DNA from 3 places in the Vibrio scophthalmi genome. Region 1 is predicted to be linked to each of the others. Evidence: predicted binding sites of a transcription regulator. Region 1 holds the regulator's gene; each other region holds the start of a gene.
The links. The regulator MetJ, encoded in region 1, represses methionine synthesis genes. The targets are predictions, from matches to a motif close to TTAGACNTNTANANGTCTAA.
Positions count from the first base shown of each region.

Region 2: a site for MetJ is predicted at 1,798-1,817, ahead of metH (methionine synthase). Genes of this name have one in related genera too.
Region 3: a site for MetJ is predicted at 1,699-1,718, ahead of metN (methionine ABC transporter ATP-binding protein MetN). Genes of this name have one in related genera too.

Region 1 is NZ_CP134271.1:1,598,540-1,601,827, forward strand. It holds gene RJD38_RS07305 (O-succinylhomoserine (thiol)-lyase) at 1-1,047, opposite strand, end outside; gene metJ (met regulon transcriptional regulator MetJ) at 1,289-1,606, shown strand; gene RJD38_RS07315 (malic enzyme-like NAD(P)-binding protein) at 1,763-3,037, opposite strand; gene rpmE (50S ribosomal protein L31) at 3,284-3,288, opposite strand, start outside.
Region 2 is NZ_CP134271.1:1,797,313-1,800,600, forward strand. It holds gene RJD38_RS08245 (DedA family protein) at 1-297, shown strand, start outside; gene RJD38_RS08250 (cation:proton antiporter) at 413-1,696, opposite strand; gene metH (methionine synthase) at 1,866-3,288, shown strand, end outside.
Region 3 is NZ_CP134271.1:2,208,389-2,211,676, reverse strand. It holds gene treR (trehalose operon repressor TreR) at 1-584, opposite strand, end outside; gene RJD38_RS10125 (MliC family protein) at 659-997, opposite strand; gene gmhB (D-glycero-beta-D-manno-heptose 1,7-bisphosphate 7-phosphatase) at 1,049-1,600, opposite strand; gene metN (methionine ABC transporter ATP-binding protein MetN) at 1,823-2,857, shown strand; gene RJD38_RS10110 (methionine ABC transporter permease) at 2,847-3,288, shown strand, end outside.

The sequences.
Region 1 (3,288 bases):
GGCTTCACCCATCGCGCGGTGAGTCATTGAGGCTGGGTGACAAATCAAACTCTCTACACCGCCAAGAGATTCGGCGAGTGAGAAGAGTTGTAAAGCGCCAACGAAGGTTTTGAGCTGCTCAAAATTGCCTGCAAATTCAAAACTCAGCATCGAACCAAAGCCTGATTGTTGCTTGAGAGCAATTTCGTGACCAGGATGTTCCGGCAAGCTAGGGTGATAAATACGCTCAATCAGCGAGTGCTTTTTCAGATAGTCGAGAATCTGTGTTGCGCCTTCTTCATGGCTGCGCATACGTGCACCGAGTGTACGTATGCCACGTAGAGTCATGTAGCTATCAAAAGGTGTGCCGGTTGCGCCAATACAGTTCCCCCACCATGCAAGATCTTCTGCATGTTGCTCAGTTTTGGTGATCACCACGCCGCCGATCACATCGGAGTGGCCATTAATAAATTTGGTAGTGGAGTGGATAACAAAGTCTGCGCCCAGTTCGAGAGGCTTTTGGTACACTGGTGTCAAAAAGGTATTGTCGACGGCAACCAAGGTATCTACTTGATGAGCTTGCTGGCACACTTGAGCAATATCGACCACGCGCACCAATGGGTTCGATGGTGTTTCAATCAGCAATAATTTTGGCTTATGAGCTAAAGCTTCTGCGAGTGCTTGCGGATCGGACTGGTCGACAAACAGGACTTTAAAGTCGCCCTTTTGCGCACGAGTATTAAACAGTCGGTAGGTGCCGCCATAACAATCGTGCGGGGCAACAATCAGATCATCCGGGCCAAGAAAGGTTGTCACCCACAAATTCAAAGCGGATGTACCACAGTTGGTCACTACCGCGCCTTTGCCGGATTCCAGCTCGAACAAAGTTTGTTCTAATAAACCGCGATTTGGATTACCAGAACGGGTATAATCGTACTTAGGGACATCACCAAAAGCTGGGAAACCATAATTGGTCGACAGGTAGATCGGTGGAACTACCGCGTGGTGTTGGGTGTCGGACTCAATGCCAGTGCGAACGGCGATAGTGGCTGGTTTGCGGGTGCTCATATGTGTTTCCTTCCGAACAATATTAACTTGTCAGTACGAATAGGTTGATCAGTTAGCAATGCTCTTTTTCCTCGAGTTATTGCTTGATACAACGCATTCACAATCCATTTACTCTACTTTACTTCTCATTTTTTGAGCCGTCAATACATCTAGACGTCTATATGTCTTTGCTTGTAGCCTTAAAAGCCGCTAAAATTACGGATAGCAAAATTTAAATCTAACTACAATGTGAAGGTGCGCAATGGCAGACTGGAATGGCGAATACATAAGTCCATACGCTGAACATGGAAAGAAAAGCGAACAAGTAAAAAAAATTACCGTTTCAATTCCATTAAAAGTATTGAAGGTCTTAACTGATGAGCGTACTCGCCGTCAGATCAATAACCTACGCCATGCTACAAACAGTGAGCTACTTTGCGAGGCATTTTTGCATGCTTACACAGGTCAGCCGCTACCAACGGATGAAGATTTAAGAAAAGATCGTCCAGATGATATTCCAACGGAAGCCAAGCAATTGATGACCGCGATGGGCATCGAATTTGAAGCTTTTGATGACTAATCTTGTTCTTGTTGGAGCGAGCACCATTCCAACCAGAAATAAAAAAACCGCAGTTTAACTGCGGTTTTTTGTTTTTAGTGAAAAAGATTTGAGAATCGAGAGCATCACCTTTAGCCTTTCTCGCTTCTCGCTTCTCGCTTCTCGCTTCTCGCTTCTCTAACCCATATACCCTTCAGGCATTTCAATACGCGCGACACCCGAATCAACCGCCGCTTGAGCAACCGCTTTAGCCACGTGAGGCAGCAGGCGAGGATCCATTGGTTTTGGAATGATGTAGCTTGAACTAAATTCCAAAGATTCGACACCCGCCGCTTTAAGTACTTCAACTGGTACAGGTTCTTTCGCGAGTTGACGAATTGCATCGACTGCGGCCAATTTCATCTCGTCGTTGATTTCACTGGCACGGACATCTAATGCGCCGCGGAAAATAAACGGGAAACACAGTACGTTGTTTACTTGGTTCGGGTAGTCACTACGGCCCGTACCCATGATTAAATCATCACGCACTTGATGAGCCAGTTCCGGTTTGATTTCCGGGTCAGGGTTAGAGCAGGCAAAGACGATTGGCTTATCCGCCATCAGTTTTAGCGCTTCAGGCGGGAGTAGATTAGGGCCTGATACGCCAAGGAACAGATCAGCACCTTCAATCACATCTTCTAACGTGCGTTTATCAGTGTTATTGGCAAACAGCTTTTTATATTCGTTCAAATCATCACGACGAGTGTGGATCACGCCTTTACGATCTAACATGTAGATTTTTTCGCGCATGGCGCCACATTTGATCAGTAGCTCCATACACGCAACCGCAGCCGCGCCAGCGCCCAAACAAACGATGGTCGCATCTTCGAGTTTTTTGCCCTGCAGTTCAACGGCGTTCAACATGCCCGCCGCGGTAACAATTGCCGTACCGTGTTGGTCATCATGGAAGACGGGTACATCACAACGTTCAATCAACTGCTTTTCAATTTCAAAACAGTCTGGCGCTTTAATGTCTTCTAAGTTGATGCCACCAAAGGTATCAGCGATGTTTGCCACCGTATCAACAAACTCCTCAATCGTGCGGTGTTTGACTTCAATATCAATCGAATCTAAGCCAGCAAAGCGTTTGAAGAGCAGCGCTTTACCTTCCATAACAGGCTTTGATGCCAAAGGACCAAGATTACCTAAACCAAGAATTGCCGTGCCGTTTGAGATCACCGCGACCATGTTGCCTTTTGCGGTGTACTTATAAACGTTATCTGGATTTTGCGCGATTTCACGCACAGGTTCAGCCACACCAGGGCTATAGGCTAGGGCAAGATCTAAAGCCGTTTCCGCCGGTTTGGTTAGCTCAACCGCAATTTTACCCGCCGTTGGTAGGGCGTGATAATCCAAAGCTTGTTGGCGGAACTGTTCTTCAGCGGTTAACTCTTGGGAATGGTCATCTGACATAAGGCTAGGCTCTCTATTTTGTATTGATTCTTTTGTGGCAATTGTTAAGCAAAAGTTATTCTAGAGGAAGCAAGTCAAGCTGCATAGCGAGGATTGCGATTGATATTGCTATTGTAGGCCGATTGTTAGCTGATAAGACCAGATCGATCACAAAATGCTAAAGAGAGGGTGTGAAAAGAGGCAAATGAGAGGCAATAAAAAAGGACGCCTAAGCGTCCTTTTTTCAATTTAGTATCAAAGCAGAAATTACT
Region 2 (3,288 bases), 200 kb from region 1:
GTGGTGCGCTCTCTGCTGCCGTTGATGATGGGTATGCGAGCTAATAAAGTGAACAAATTCCACTACTTTTCATGGTTAAGCGCTATTTTATGGACCTTGTTACTTTGCTCTTTCGGTATGCTGTTACCATTGTTGCCTGAAAACATTAGCAAGTTAGTGACGATGGCTTTAATGGCGGCCCCAGTGATCACTTTTGTTACCGCGTTATTGGGCTTTATCACAATGCGTGTCCGTCGTGCTTTGAATGAGCAACAAGCCAGCAAGGTGAAACCGATTGTTGAAAAAGTTGAGCGTTAAGCCATATTAGGGCTTTTGGGTTACGATGATCTAAAAGCTACCTAAAGATTAGTGTGAGCAATACGATTACAATAAAAAAGGCAGCCGAGGCTGCCTTTTTTATTTTTGATATGATTTATGATTCTATTTTTACTTCTGCTTTTTTCGCTCTTTCAATCATTGGGGTAATGGTCGACCCTTGAATCAAAATCGAGAAAACAACGACGGCGTATGTCATGACCAGAATAATTTCTCTTACATCGATTTGTTTTTCTGGGATAACCCAAATGCCTGCAGGAATCGATAGTGCCATGGCGAGCGCTAAGCCGCCACGTAAGCCGCCCCAGGTTAAGATAGGGATAGACCAAGGATTATAGGTTCGATAACGTTTAAAGCCTATATAAGAGCAAAATACGCTGAGGAAGCGACCTGTTAAGACCAATGGAATGGCAAACGCCATTAGAATGAAGTCTTCTTGGTGGAATTTGAATAGCAGCATCGACATACCGATAAGTAAGAACAGTACGCCATTAAAGAACTCATCGACCAATTCCCAGAAATGGTCGAGATGATCTTCACTCTCTTTTGAAAAGCCAATATAGCGCGTCCAGTTGCCAATCATAATACCTGAGACCACCATCGCCAGAGGGCCGGATACGTGAAGAATGTCAGCCAATGCATAACCTGCGGTTGGTATACCGATGGTTAATAGCAACTCCATTGAGTGGTCGTCCGTTGCACAGATCAGATAGTGGAACACTAAGCCTAGTAGTAGGCCATAAGCAATGCCGCCAATCGCTTCTTGAACAAATAGCATAGAGACGCTGCTTAGCGTTGGTGCTTCATTGCCAAATGCAATGGTATAGATGGTCACAAAAATGACTAAACCAAAGCCGTCATTAAATAACGATTCTCCCTCAATTTGAGTTGAGATGCGTTTTGGTGCATTGAGTTTTTTTACAATGGCAAGAACGGCGATGGGATCGGTTGGAGAAATAAGTGCACCGAACAGCAGGCAGTAAACGAGGTCAAATTTGATGCCGATAAGTTGGCAAAAACCAAATAGAGCGTAACCAATAAAGAAGGTAGAGAACAGCGTAGCACCTAAGGCTAATACGGTTATTTCCCATTTCTGATCTTTAAGGTTTGGTAATTTTATCCCAAGACCACCGGCAAACAGTAGAAAACCTAAAATGCCTTTAAGCAAGAAATCTTCAAAGTTAATACTCGACATGGTGTGAGTCGCAATTTCCGTCAATTGAAACCAGTCATTTTGGCCTGCAATCAAGATGAGTAATGAAAGCATCATTGATCCCGCGGTGATCGCGATGGTTGTTTGCATCTTGCCGATTTTGCTGTTGATAAAAGCAATAAGCATCGCGGCGGCAGATAAAAAACAAAGAGTGTAGTAGACGGACATATTTGGACTCTTGTGTAACAAATTGTGAATAAGAATTCTGTGCCTAAGATGAGCAAATGGCAAATATTATTTCGTCATGGTGCTGTTAGGGATTAACTATTTTAGACGTCTAGACTCCTTTGAATTGTGTGATAGGATGGTGTCATACACAAAGGAATGAGGCTGTACTGTGGGAAGCAAAATAAGACAACAGATCGAGGCGCAACTAAAGCGACGTATCTTATTGATTGATGGTGGCATGGGCACCATGATTCAAGATTACAAATTAGAAGAACAAGAATACCGTGGAGAGCGATTCGCGGATTGGCATTGTGACCTCAAAGGGAACAATGATCTGTTGGTGTTATCACAGCCGAAATTGATTAAAGATATTCACCTCGACTATCTGGAAGCTGGTGCGGATATTCTCGAAACCAATACTTTTAATGCGACCACTATTGCCATGGCCGATTACGACATGGAAAGCCTGAGTGCAGAGATTAACTTCGCTGCGGCTAAACTTGCTCGTGAGGCCGCGGATGAATGGACGGCTAAGACACCAGATAAACCAAGGTATGTCGCAGGTGTGTTAGGCCCAACTAACCGAACCTGTTCGATCTCTCCAGATGTTAACGATCCTGGTTATCGCAATGTGAGTTTTGATGAGCTGGTCGAAGCTTATTCAGAGTCGACTCATGCGCTGATTCGAGGTGGTGCGGATCTCATTTTACTTGAAACGATCTTCGATACTCTGAATGCCAAAGCGTGTGCGTTTGCGGTAGAAACGGTGTTTGAAGAGCTAGGGTATTCACTGCCAGTGATGATCTCCGGTACGATCACCGATGCTTCTGGGCGTACCCTCTCTGGGCAAACGACAGAAGCGTTTTATAACTCTCTTCGTCATGTTAAACCTATTTCGTTTGGCCTGAACTGTGCGTTAGGCCCTGATGAGTTGCGTCCTTATGTGGTTGAGCTATCGCGTATCTCGGAAACCTTTGTTTCAGTCCACCCAAATGCTGGTCTGCCTAATGCGTTTGGTGAGTATGATTTATCACCAGTGGATATGGCTGAACATGTGACTGAGTGGGCGCAGAGCGGATTCTTAAACTTGATTGGTGGTTGTTGTGGCACAACACCTGAACATATTCGTCAAATGGCGCTAGCCGTAGAAGGTGTGACGCCAAGAGCATTACCGGATTTGCCAGTTGCGTGTCGTTTATCAGGTTTAGAGCCTTTAACGATCGAGAAAGATACCTTGTTCTTAAATGTGGGTGAGCGAACTAACGTGACCGGTTCTGCTCGCTTTAAACGCTTAATCAAGGAAGAGCTGTACGAAGAAGCGCTCGATGTTGCGCGTCAGCAAGTTGAAAACGGTGCACAGATCATCGATATCAATATGGATGAGGGCATGATTGATGCCGAAGCCTGTATGGTACGCTTTTTGAACCTGTGTGCATCGGAGCCGGAAATTTCCAAAGTGCCCATCATGGTTGACTCCTCTAAGTGGGAAGTCATTGAAGCGGGCTTAAAGTGCATTCAAGGCAAAGGCATCGTTAACTCGATTTCGCTGAAAGAAGGCAAAGAAAAGTTTGTCGCTCAAGCTAAGCTTGTTC
Region 3 (3,288 bases), 610 kb from region 1:
AAACGTAGCTTACCCGTAGTTCGGTCACTTGGGTTAACCCCAATGTACGCAATCCTATCAAGCGATTGCTGGCGCAAAAAGGCCAAGGCATGACAAATGACGCCATGGTTATCATAGTTAATCGACGATACCTGTTTGGTATCCATCGCAATCACCACCGCCCGACCTTGCCATTGTTCGAGTTGAGTAAGATCAAAGTCACTAAAGCCAAACACAATCACACCATCAACATTGCGACGTTTAAGTACGCTTAAGTGTTCGGTTGTTTTTTCACTATCAAGCTGGCTCTCCATGATCACCACGTCATAACCCGCTTGATAAAGTACTTGCAACATACTACCCACCGCTTTGTTTTCCGATGGCGAATCTAAACGAGAGATAATGACACCCACCACTCTCTGACTGCCGCCACGCATCGACTGGGCTGATTTAGAAGGGACATAACCAGAATCAGCTATCACCTGCTCCACTTTCACTCGAGTTTCTGGCTTCACTTTAGGATCGTTGGTCAACACGCGTGAAACGGTTGATTTACCAACACCAGACAAGCGGGCAATATCTAAAATAGTCAGTTTTTTGGTCATACAATGAGTTCAATGGCGGGAATAAGAAGATGGTTAGCTGAGGCTCATTCTATCACCTCAGCTAGGTGTTAGTATTAGTTGGTTTTACAATTTTGATAAACCTCTCGGCCATACTCTAAACGCGCATTATCGCCTCTGGTATAAAGCGTGACGGGCATAACTTCAGAGAGGGTATTTTCAGGCAATATATAGCGCGTACCAGAACCAGCCGGGGCTTGCACCAAAGCGTAATCAATATCGAGAACACGGACTAAAGCAGCTTGATCTTCAATTAAGTAGGTCACTGAAAATTGATGCTGGTTATCGCAATCATATTGATACTGATTAGGATCATTGCTTGATGTTTGGCTGTCACTGCCCGCACAGCCTGCTAATACCAGCACTGTCGTGGCAAGAATACCGAGTTTGACCATGTTTACCTCCTGTAAAAATAAAGGCCGCAATTGCAGCCTTTATATAATAGTCTATTTGTTTAGATAGTTAGGGACATTCACAATACTATCCAGTACTGCTGTTGCAAGCTTTTCTCCCTGTTCGGTGATCGGCTTACCAGTACGAACCAATAATTTTGTGCCGACACCAGCGGCTTCTGCTGCCATCATATCTTCTGCTTTATCACCCACCATGATTGAATTCGCCATATCGATCTTTAAAAAATCGCGGGCAGAAATAAACATACCTGGTTTTGGTTTACGGCAATCACAATCTTCTTTGTAGACCCCTACGCCATGCTCTGCATGGTGCGGGCAATAGTAAATGCCATCTAGCTCAACGCCATTATCGACAAAGTTCCAGTCCATCCATTGAGTGAGCGACTCAAAACGTTCTTCGCTGAACTTGCCGCGTGCGATACCGGATTGGTTGGTAACAAGCACAAGTAGGTAACCCATCTCTTTCAATTTTTTGGTTGCCTCAAAGACACCATCAATAAATTCAAAGTCATGTTCGTCATGTACATAGCCATGATCAACGTTAATCACACCGTCACGATCTAAAAAGACTGCTGGTTTAGCCACAATTTGCTTCTCTATCTACTTTATTTATTCAGAATTATTGCACGCTTTATTTCTTTCATCACGATCTAATTCCTGAACGTTTGCATGCAAACGTTCAAATAGACGTCTAGACGTAAAAATACCTATTGACACAAATTCAACAAACCCATAGCATCATCTGATAAATGAGATGTAGCTCAACATTATCTACTGTTCCTATTTCGAGCCAAAGCAGGGTTCTCAATGATTGAAATCAACCAAGTTAATAAGATTTTCTATCAAGGTAAGAAGGAAATTCCTGCCTTAATAGACATCAATCTGAATATCCCTCAGGGGACTATTTTTGGCGTGATTGGCGCGTCTGGTGCCGGTAAAAGTACACTGATCCGCTGCGTCAATATGCTCGAAGTTCCAACCAGCGGCCAAATTATTATTGATGGCGTCGAATTGACGGCATTAACTAAATCGCAGCTTAGCGAAGCGCGCCGTAACATCGGCATGATTTTCCAGCATTTTAATCTACTCTCTTCTCGTACTGTATTTGGCAATGTTGCCTTACCACTCGAGTTAGCAGGTAAAGACAAAAAGCACATTCAAACCAAAGTTTCTGAACTACTAAAATTAGTCGGTCTTGAAGACAAGCACGAAACATATCCTGCCAATCTTAGTGGTGGTCAAAAACAACGTGTAGCGATTGCTCGCGCGCTTGCTTCTGATCCGAAGGTTCTACTGTGTGATGAGGCAACCAGCGCACTTGATCCAGCGACGACACAATCAATATTAGAATTGTTACGCGAGATTAACCGCAAACTCAAAATCACCATTTTATTGATCACTCATGAAATGGATGTGGTGAAAAGTATCTGTCATGAAGTGGCGATCATCGGCGGTGGTGAGTTAGTCGAAAAAGGTACGGTTGGAGAGATCTTTGCTCATCCAAAAACCGAACTCGCGCACCAGTTTATTCGCTCAACGTTAGATCTCTCTATTCCGGAAGACTATCAAGTGCGTTTGCAACCGACTCGTGTAGAAGGCAGCTACCCGTTAGTACGTTTAGAGTTTACTGGCGCAACCGTGGATGCTCCGCTAATGAGCCAGATTGCCCGTAAATATAATATTGATGCCAACATCTTAAGCTCTGATCTGGATTATGCGGGTGGGGTTAAATTCGGCATGATGGTCGCTGAATTGTTTGGTAGTGAAGCAGACGATAATAACGCAATCGAATTCTTACGTGAGCATAATGTAAAAGTTGAGGTGCTTGGCTATGTCCTTTAATTCATTTTCACAATGGCTAAGCCTTAACGCAGATTTGTTATTAGGTGCAACATGGGAAACGCTCTATATGGTCGCGGTTTCTGGTGTGGTTGGCTTTGCAGTCGGTATTCCACTTGGTGTGATTCTGCATACCTCTAAAAAAGGCGGCTTACTGGAAAACACCAAGCTAAACAGCATTCTTGGCGCAGTAGTGAACGTGGGTCGTTCTGTTCCATTTCTGGTTTTAATGGTCGCCATTATTCCAGTGACCAAACTGTTAGTCGGTACGTTTATTGGCACGACCGCCGCGATCGTTCCACTTACTATTGGTGCGATTCCTTTTGTCGCTCGCTTGATTGAAGGTGCGCTTCTAGAAGTGCCAAATGGTCTCGTTGAGGCGGCGCAGTCAATGGGCGCAACACCACTGCAAATCATCAATAAAGTACTGCTAC